3 regions of the Rhizobium sp. SG741 genome follow, and region 2 is predicted to be linked to each of the others. Evidence: riboswitches for the same ligand, from Rfam matches in the RefSeq annotation. Region 2 holds a riboswitch; each other region holds the start of a gene.
The links. A riboswitch is a leader RNA that binds a small molecule or an ion and turns the genes downstream of it on or off. The one in region 2 is predicted to bind thiamine pyrophosphate.

Region 1: another riboswitch for thiamine pyrophosphate. It lies ahead of thiM (hydroxyethylthiazole kinase); the one in region 2 lies ahead of thiB (thiamine ABC transporter substrate binding subunit).
Region 3: another riboswitch for thiamine pyrophosphate. It lies ahead of thiC (phosphomethylpyrimidine synthase ThiC); the one in region 2 lies ahead of thiB (thiamine ABC transporter substrate binding subunit).

What each region holds. Positions count from the first base shown of each region.
Region 1 covers NZ_JAAZQP010000006.1:196,518-199,792, forward strand. The annotation lists gene yghU (glutathione-dependent disulfide-bond oxidoreductase) at 1-481, opposite strand, end outside; gene FHT29_RS17390 (DUF1127 domain-containing protein) at 980-1,126, opposite strand; TPP riboswitch at 1,361-1,457, shown strand; gene thiM (hydroxyethylthiazole kinase) at 1,505-2,308, shown strand; gene thiE (thiamine phosphate synthase) at 2,305-2,940, shown strand; gene thiD (bifunctional hydroxymethylpyrimidine kinase/phosphomethylpyrimidine kinase) at 2,937-3,275, shown strand, end outside.
Region 2 covers NZ_JAAZQP010000005.1:75,282-78,556, forward strand. The annotation lists gene thiP (thiamine/thiamine pyrophosphate ABC transporter permease ThiP) at 1-309, opposite strand, end outside; gene thiB (thiamine ABC transporter substrate binding subunit) at 320-1,348, opposite strand; TPP riboswitch at 1,399-1,515, opposite strand; gene FHT29_RS14545 (MDR family MFS transporter) at 1,586-3,121, opposite strand.
Region 3 covers NZ_JAAZQP010000002.1:559,140-562,414, reverse strand. The annotation lists gene FHT29_RS07980 (porin) at 1-388, opposite strand, end outside; gene FHT29_RS07975 (hypothetical protein) at 986-1,729, shown strand; TPP riboswitch at 1,828-1,959, shown strand; gene thiC (phosphomethylpyrimidine synthase ThiC) at 2,053-3,275, shown strand, end outside.

The DNA.
Region 1 (3,275 bases), on a different contig from region 2:
CGCCGCCGAGATAGGGCGCGCTGCCCATCTGCCAAAACAGCCAGGAGAAACATTCGGCTCGAGCCGGCTGTTCGGTCGGCAGGAAGGCGCCGAACTTTTCGGCGAGATAGGTCAGGATCGACGCCGATTCGAAGACGCGGATCGGCTTGGGGCCACTGCGGTCGAGCAAGGCGGGGATCTTCGAATTGGGATTGACCTCCACGAAACCGCTGCCGAACTGGTCGCCCTCGCCGATCTTGATCAGCCAGGCATCATATTCAGCGCCGCTATGACCAAGCGCCAGCAGCTCTTCGAGCATGATGGTGACCTTCACGCCATTCGGCGTTCCGAGCGAATAAAGCTGGAGGGGATGACGACCCACCGGCAATTCCTTTTCGTGGGTCGGCCCCGCGATCGGACGGTTGATATTGGCGAACTGGCCGCCATTCGCCTTGTTCCAGGTCCAGACTTTCGGCGGCGTGTATTCGGCAGAACCGGTCATGGGCATCCTCTCGTTTTCAGTGAATCGAATTGAGCGTGGTCATCGATGTAGCGCGCTACTTCTGTCGCACATAGTAGCGGCTGTTCATTTTTACGAGAGGAGCACGAGCTGCTTTTTGGATGGCCCTGGATAAAACGAAAAAAGCCTGCCGCGGGAGGAGGTGCGGCAGGCTTTCGACAATAAATGAACAGCGCACGGGAGGAGGAGTGGCGCTGTTCGCGCAGACGACCTTGGGAGGAGGAGTAGGGCGCCTGCAAAGCGAAGGGATGCGGGAGGAGGTGCATCGCTTCGATGAAAATCATAATACCTGGCTTTTGCTCACTTCATAGGCATTTATTTGCAAGGCAGTTATGCGCTATGCGAAAAGCGGAAAGCTCGACCGCATAACATTTCGGCATACAAAACAGTGACAGCCGTCATGCGGACAAAACAAAAGCGCCTGCCCGGGAGGAAGCAGGCGCTGGCAACATGCAGATTGCAGATCAGCGTTTCGAGCCGTTAGCCCGCGATGGCTGCACGGGCAACATTGCGGATTTCGCCGCGATCGATACCCAGGTCATGCAGTTCGCGCGTGGACATACGGCCCAATTCGGCGACCGTCTGACGGTACTTGCGCCAGTTGTTGAAAGAGCGTGCTACGTTCATGATGATCCCCTTTCCTCGGGCATTCGAAGCTGAGCTGCCGTCCTTGGCGCTCCATTCGCTTCGATGAGAAACATATAGTGGAAGCCCCTCGCCTTTTGCAGCGCCAAGGCTTCACTGCACCCATGCATAAAGTGCATGGGTTGATGCAGAACCTGCAAGGCTGTTCCGGCACGGCCCCCAATGTCTTTGCGATTTATTGATGACAGGGCAGCCTTTGTCTGCGAAAACAACGGCATTGAGAGACAGGGGCGTCTGCTATCCGGCAGGCTGAGAAGCACCCTTTGAACCTGAACCAGATCATGCTGGCGGAGGGAGTCGCTCGGGGTTCTGCAACATCCTATGCCGCCCCTCGCGTCTCGCCCGCCCGAAAGGGGCGATATGCAAGACCAAACCACTGCCGGCACTCTGTTCGGCGCCATGCGGGCGAATCCGCCGCTGGTGCAGTGCATCACCAATTTCGTCGCGATGAACATCGCCGCCAACGTGATGCTTGCCGCCGGCGCATCGCCGGCCATGGTCCATGCCGAGGAAGAAGCGGCCGAGTTCGCCGCCATCTCCGCCGCGCTGACGATCAATATCGGCACGCTGTCGGCCGAATGGCTTGTCGGCATGCTGTCGGCCGCGCAATCGGCAAGACAGGCCGGCAGGCCCTGGGTGCTCGATCCGGTCGCTCACTATGCGACCGCATTCCGGCGCAGGGCAGTCGCGCAATTGCTGGACCTGCAGCCGACGGTCATTCGCGGCAACGCGTCCGAGATCATCGCGCTCGCAGGAGGCATCAGCCACGGCCAGGGCGTCGATAGCCGCGATCCCGTCGAGCTGGCCGAGCAATCGGCCAGGCAACTCGCCGAACGACATGGATGCGTGGTTGCCGTGACCGGTGTCACCGATTTCGTGACCGATGGCCACAAGGCGCGACGCATAGAAGGCGGATCGCCGCTGATGCCGCAGGTCACGGCCCTCGGCTGCTCGCTGACCTGCCTGGTCGGGGCCTTTGTGGCGACTGCGCCCGATAATCCCTTCGATGCGACGGCGGCGGCCCTTGCCGTCTTTGCCGTTGCCGGGGAACAGGCGGGAACCGTCGCCGATGGGCCTGGCTCCTTTTCCTGGCGCTTCCTCGACGCGCTGGCCGCCCTCGATGCGGAAGCGCTCACCGCCAAAGCGAGGATCATGCTCGCATGAAAAACTTCGACCTTTCGCTTTATCTCGTTCTCGATCCGATACTCTGTGCGGATTTCGGCATGGTCGAGACAGCCCGTGCGGCGGTCGCCGGCGGTGCGACCATCGTGCAACTGCGTGACAAGCATGCTTCAACCGCAGCCATGATCGATACCGGCCTTTCGCTCAAGCGGGCGCTGGCCGGAAGCAACGCCCGCCTCATCGTCAATGACGATGTCGAGGCGGCCATCGCCATCGGCGCCGATGGCCTGCATATCGGGCAGGAAGATCTGGACGCCGAAACCGCCCGCCGTATGATTGGGCCGGAGATGATCCTCGGTCTCTCGGTGGAGACGGAAGCTCTGGCCTCGGCCGTCGATGCCGAGATCGTCGACTATGTTGGTGTCGGCCCCGTCTTTGCCACGCCGACCAAGCCCGACCACAAGCAGCCGATCGGCTTTGACGGCCTTGCCCGCATCATCAGGCTCTGCCCGGTTCCTGTCGTCGCCATCGGTGGTCTCAAGGCCGAACACACAGCCGATGTCCTTTCGGCCGGAGCGGACGGACTGGCGGTCGTCTCGGCAATCTGCGGCAAGGCCGATCCCGTAGCCGCCACGGCCCTTATCGCCGAAGCCGTCAAGGAGGCGCGCAGATGATCCGCAACGTTCTCTCCATCGCCGGCTCCGATCCTTCCGGCGGCGCCGGTATCCAGGCCGATCTCAAGGCCTTTTCGGCACGCGGCGTCTATGGAATGGCTGTCCTGACGGCATTGACTGCCCAGAATACGCAAGGCGTTTCCGGCGTCCATTCGGTGCCACCGCAATTTGTCGCCGATCAGATCGAAGCCATCTTTGCCGATATACGCGTCGATGCCGTCAAGATCGGCATGATCGCGAATGCTGGGATCGCCGAGGCCGTTGCCGACATTCTGGCGCGACATCGCGATGTTCCCATCGTGCTCGACCCGGTGATGATCGCCAAGGGCGGTGCC
Region 2 (3,275 bases):
GACAGGCAGGCCCATGGGCACGGCCATCAGGCGGATCAGCCACAGCCGCCCGGGAAAACGCGGCTGGCGCGCCAGGGCGCGGGCGACGGGGATGGCAAGCACGATGGAGAGCAGCGCCGACAGGGTCGCCTGCAGCAGGGTGAACCGCAGCACGCGCAGCAGATAGGGATCTGCGAGCGTGGAGTCGCCGCCGGATTCGATGCCGGCGGCAAGCAGGACGACGACGGCGATCCCGACGAAAAGCGTGATGCCGGCGAGACTGAGCGCCCCGCCGGAAATGGCGCGTCTTCTTTCGGGTGCCGTCAGCATGGTCGCGATGTCAGTTGCCGCTGGTGGCGGCCAGCCATTCGTCGATCCAGGCCTTGCGGTTCTTCTCGACGACTTCAGGACTCATGAGGAAGGTCTTCGTCGGCACCACGAGCTTGCTGAAGGCGTCCGGCAGCGGCGTCGATGTGGCGGAGGCCGGCATCATCCAGTTGCTGGTGGGGATGATGTCCTGGAAGGCCGGCGACACCATGAATTTCAGGAAATCGCGGGCAAGGTCCTTATTCGAAGACGATTTGACGAGGCCGGCGACCTCGATCTGGATGTAATGTCCTTCGGAGAAGGCAGCCGCCTGATAGCGGTCGGCCTTTTCCTCGATCATGTGATAGGCCGGCGACGTGGTGTAGGAGAGCACCATCGGCGCTTCGCCCTTGGTGAAGAGATCATAGGCCTCCGACCAGCCGGGCGTCACCGTCAGGATGCGGCCCTTGAGCTTGGTCCAGGCATCGGCTGATTTGTCGCCGTAGATCGACTTGACCCAGAGCAGGAGGCCGAGGCCCGGTGTCGAGGTGCGCGGATCCTCGATGACGATCTTCTGCTGGGGATCGCCCTCGACGAGATCCTTCATGCTCTTCGGCGGGTTCTTGACCGTCTGCGTGTCATAGATGACGGCGAAATGGCCGTAATCATAGGGCACGAAGACATCATCCTTGAAATCGCCGGGAACCTTGAGCGCCGATGTGTCGACGCCGCTCGCATCGAACAAGCCGGTATCCTTGGCTTCATTGACTAGATTGGTGTCGAGGCCGAGAACGATATCGGCCTTGGTGCCGGCGCCCTCGAGCTTGAGGCGGGACAGAAGCGCCACGCCGTCGGTGACGCTGACGTAGTTGACCGTGCAGCCGCATGTCTTTTCAAAGGCGCCCTTGACCTTGGGGCCGGGACCCCAATCGGCGGTAAAGCTCTCATAGGTGTAGATGGTCAGCGTCTTGTCCGCAGCCTGGGCGGCCTGGGCAGTAAAAAACGTCGTGCCGGCGGCGAGAGCCAGGCCGGCGAAGAATGACAATAGCGATCGGTCGTGCATGACAGCGCCTCCTCTTTGGTTTCGTCTTGAAGGGGAAAAGGGCGCCATGATTTCGTCACGCGTCTAATCCCTCCGCCGGTGTTAGCCGGATCAGGTTCCGCGGGTTGGCCTGTCAAAGCCTCTCAGCCAAATATCCCAAAGGACATAAGGCACCCCGTTAGAGCATCGGCAGATTTAGCCTTGTGACGAAGGGATGACAAGGGGAATGATTCCCCCGTCGATTGCAGGCCGCACGATCTATTCGGCGGCTTCGGCGGCAACCGTGTTTTCGAATTTCTTGGTGGCGCCGGGCAGCTGCACGTTCTTCAGCGTGAGCGCTGTCAGAAGGCCGAGCAGGCAGATGCCGGCTGCCGTCATGAACAGGGGACTGAAGGCACTTGCATAGGCATTGGCGACGGCTTCGCGGGTGGCTTCCGGCAGGGCCGCCATCATCTTCGGCGTCAGTTCCTTGATGTCGGAAACGCCTGAAATCGAGACACCGACATTGCCGAGCTTGGCGGCGATGATGGCGCCATAGATGGAGATGGCGATCGAGGCACCGCCCATCCGCGACAGCGTCACCGCGCCGGTAGCAGCACCGACGTCGCGGCTATTGGCGGCGTTCTGCACGCCGATGACAGGCACCTGCTGCGCAAGGCCGATACCGATGCCGTGCAGCAGCATCAGGCCGCCGATGACGGCGATGGGCGTGCCGGCATGGACGAAGGCGAGCGAGCCGAAAGCAATGGTGCTGCAGGCGGCGCTGGCGACGGCAAAGGGTTTGTAGCGGCCTCTTGCCGCGATCAACCTGCCGGCGGAAAGCGAGCCGCAGACGATGCCGCCGGTCAAAAGGATGAACAGCAGGCCGGCCAGCGAGGGCGAAAGGCCCGTCGTCGTCTGCAGGAAGAGAGCGAAGTAGTTGACCATGCCGATGGCGACCGCACCGCTGGTGATCGAGATGATCAGGAGCAGGCCGAATGTCGGATTGCGGAACAGTGTCATCGGCACGATTGGCTCGGGCGCACGCCGCTCGATGAAGACCCAGGCGATAGCGCAGATGACACCGAAGGCGATGATGCCGAGGCATTGCGGCGACAGCAGCGATCCGAAGAGTTCGGTGCCGTCTGCGGCGAGCACGATGCTTGTCGTCGTCAGTGCAAGAACAAGCGCGCCGGCATAGTCGATCTTCGGCCGGCGGGCCGGCTTGCGGTAGGGCAGCATGGTGGCGAGGCCGGCGAGCACGATGAAGCCGATCGGCACATTGACGAGGAAAATCGAGCGCCAGCCGAACAGATCGCTCATCGTGCCGCCGAGGACGGGGCCGATGGCGCCGGACGCCATCAGCACGAGGCTCGAATAGCTCTGGTAGCGGGCGCGTTCGCGCGGCTCGAAGAGATCGGCGTTGACGGCGAAGATCGACACCATGATGCCGCCGCCGCCGAAGCCCTGCAGCACGCGGGCGGCGATCAGCGTGTCCATCGACACCGCAAGGCCGCAGACGGCGGAGCCGACAGTGAAGATCGCGATCGCCGTCATCATCACATATTTGCGGCCGAAGAGGTCGCCGAGCTTGCCATAAACAGGCATCACGGCGGAAAGGGAGAGAAGATAGGCCGATCCAATCCAGCCGAAGCGTTCCAGATGCCCGAACTCGCCGACGATGGTAGGGAGTGCCGTCGATACGATCTGATTGTCGAGCGTTGCCATGAACATGGCGGTCATCAGAAACAGGAAGAGAATAAGCCGCCGCCTGGGATCCGTCACGAGCGGCGCGAACGTTGTCTGCATGTCCATGGAGCAAGATATCCGAGCTTGTCCGAAACGCTGCGCAGTCGAGCGAATGCGCGGGGCGCCCCGGCTTCATATAGGAAACATATGTGCTGTTAGCATATAATTGTCAATGACAGGTGAATGCTGTTTGCATGTTTTATTTCTTTTCCGCCTCTGA
Region 3 (3,275 bases), on a different contig from region 2:
CGAGGCTGATGTTGGCAAACAGCAGCTTCGTGGAGGTGGAGTTGCCATCGCTCCAATCCCAACGGATAACCGTATTGGTCTTCAGCGGACCGTATTCGGTGTCGGTCGCGGTGTCGAGGCTGAGCTCGGCACGAGTGTGCCACAGCGTACCGACCTTGCTGTTCGGGTTGTAAGCATCGTACCATTCGCCTTCGGTACGGACACGGCCGCCGACCTTGAGGCAGGTTTCGGTGCCCGGAATGAAGAAGTAGCCAGCACCGTAGGCGTCGCAGATGCGAACGTATTCGAGCGGCTCCGGTTCAGCGGCAACGATAGCGTCGGCCGCATGAGCGCCGGATACTGCCGCCAGCGCAGCAGCCGAGCCGAGAAGAAGACTTTTCAGGTTCATATTAAACTCCTGGTTGTAATATGCATTTCTAGTTTTCCGCGAGTGCAGAGCTGGAATATCACCTCGAAAGCCGGTCGGTCTAAACGCGACCAAGTAGCCCGGCAAATACGCACCTGATGTTGGCTTGAGTCCCCTCTCACCTCCATAATTGATCTCGCGGCAACGGTCATGAAATGCCCCTACCGATCCGGCCGAATACTCGACCGTAAGACAGCTTATGTCCTGCATCCGATTTACAAACGGACAGTATGTTTGTCAATTATGTGAAACCGACCATAGCGTTAGTCTTGGCATCTGTTGCTTAAATGCAACTGCGGGCAGCGGGACAGGCGTGGACCATTCATTGATGGCGGAAAGGCGCGTTTTTGGGGCCGGCGGAAGTGCCCACGGCCGAGCGCGGCATCGACATCGGTGGCCAATCCGGAAGCCCCGCGACCTAACCCGCCATTTTCGCACGCCCCGGCAATCATCCCGGCTTCCGTCAACAACGTTCGGAAACTCTCCAGAAACAAAATTCAATAATTCGGTACACACAGAAATGTTGAATCTCCCTAGATTCTTGCGACTCGCGCGCTACCGGAAAGGGCCCAACAGCGAATGACCGAGAATCGGCTGATCTTCATAGCGACACCCTGTTTCGGCGGACTTGTTGCCAAGGATTATATGCAATCCATCTTTTCCCTGATGCAGGTCGGCGCGCAGGCCGGCATACAATTGACGCTTGCACTCCTCGGCAATGATGCGCTGATCACCCGCAGCCGCAACACGCTGGTATCCTCCTTCCTGAACGACACGGCGGCGACGCATATGCTGTTCATCGACGCGGACATCAGTTTCGAGCCCGAGCAGGTAATGCGGCTGCTGAATGCGGACAAGGATGTCGTCGCGGCCATGTACCCCATCAAGGATTACGACTGGGATAGTGCGGCGCGCGCAACCACGCGCACCGGCGAGTCACTCAATGCCGCAGCTCTGCATTATGTCGGCACGCCGCTGGTCGGCCAGAGCAGCGAACGCGATGGTGATTTTGTCAGTGCTATCTATGCGGGCACCGGCATGCTGCTCATCAAACGTGAAGTCATCAAGACGATGACCGCAGCCTATCCCGATCTGCGCTACAGCGCCATCCATGCCTATCCCGGCACCAAACGTTCGCCTGCGACTCAATACGCTCTCTTCGAATGCATGATCGAGGAAGGGACGGGCATTTATCTGAGCGAGGATTTCGCCTTCTGCCATCGCTGGCGGGCGCTTGGCGGCAAGATCTGGCTCGATACCGCCAGCAAGCTTACCCATACCGGCGCTCATCGCTTCGTTGGCAACACGGCGCCCCGCTACTAAGGCGGGTCTATGCCGGAGCGGCCGGAGGAAGATCACAGACAGCGACCGTGATCTTGGCTGCGGGGTTGACAGAGGTGGAGGGGAGAGCATAGCCTCCCGATATTCACCAGGGGGGTCCCGACAAGGGGCTGAGATACTGCTGGACAATACGGCTTTGCCTGTTGTGGCGCAGTGACCCGTTGAACCTGATCCAGTTCATACTGGCGTAGGGACGGTGCAAGCGCTCGAAGGCTTCGGATTCACGCGTGGAATCCACAGCCGGCGTCTTTTCATCATTCCGGCTGATTGACTGGGTCTCCAAATGCAACTTGGAGCCTCAAACCATGACCATTGCCGCAAAAAACCTCACCCCAACCGTCACCACCGGCCCGCTGCCGGCATCCCGGAAGATCTACATTCCGGGAGACATCCATTCCGACATCCGCGTGCCGATGCGCGAGATCAGCGTTCATCCGACGGCAGGCGAGCCGCCCGTCGTCGTCTACGATTCCTCCGGCCCCTATACTGTCGAGGGCGCCGAAATCCGCATCGAGCAGGGACTTGCCGGGCTCCGTCGTGACTGGGTGCTCGCTCGTGGCGATGTCGAAGCCTATGAGGGCCGCCATGTGCGCCCTGAGGACAACGGCTTCGTCAGTGCCGATCGGCTGACCCCCGAATTTCCCGGGCGCCGCCAGCCGCTGCGCGCCAGGGACGGCAAGGCTGTCACGCAGCTTGCCTATGCGCGGGCCGGCATCATCACCCCGGAGATGGAATTCATTGCCATTCGCGAAAATCTCGGCCGCAAGGCAAAGGCCGAAGCCTTGGTCCGCGACGGCGAGAGCTTCGGCGCGCATATTCCCGATCATGTAACGCCGGAATTCGTCCGGCAGGAAGTCGCCGCCGGACGGGCGATCATTCCCGCCAACATCAATCACCCGGAGGCAGAGCCGATGATCATCGGCCGGAACTTCCTGGTGAAGATCAATGCCAATATCGGCAACTCCGCCGTTACCTCCTCGATGGCGGAAGAGGTCGAGAAGATGGTCTGGGCCGCCCGCTGGGGTGCCGATACCGTCATGGATCTCTCCACCGGCCGCAACATCCACAATATCCGCGAGTGGATCATCCGCAATTCGCCGCTGCCGATCGGCACCGTGCCGCTCTATCAGGCGCTGGAGAAGGTCGAAGGAATTGCCGAGAACCTGACCTGGGAGGTCTATCGCGACACGTTGATCGAACAGGCCGAACAGGGCGTCGACTATTTCACCATCCATGCCGGCGTGCGGCTTCACTACATCCCGCTGACAGTCAATCGCGTCACCGGCATCGTCTCGCGCGGCGGCTCGATCATGGCCAAGTGGTGTCTCCATCATCACCGCGAGAGCTTCCTCTACGAGCATTTCGAGGAGATCTGCGATATCTGCCGCGCCTATGACGTCTCCTTCTCGCTGGGTGACGGCCTTCGCCCCGGCTCGATCGCCGATGCCAACGATGCGGCGCAATTTGCCGAGCTCGAGACGCTCGGTGAGCTGACGAAGATCGCCTGGGCCAAGGATTGCCAGGTGAT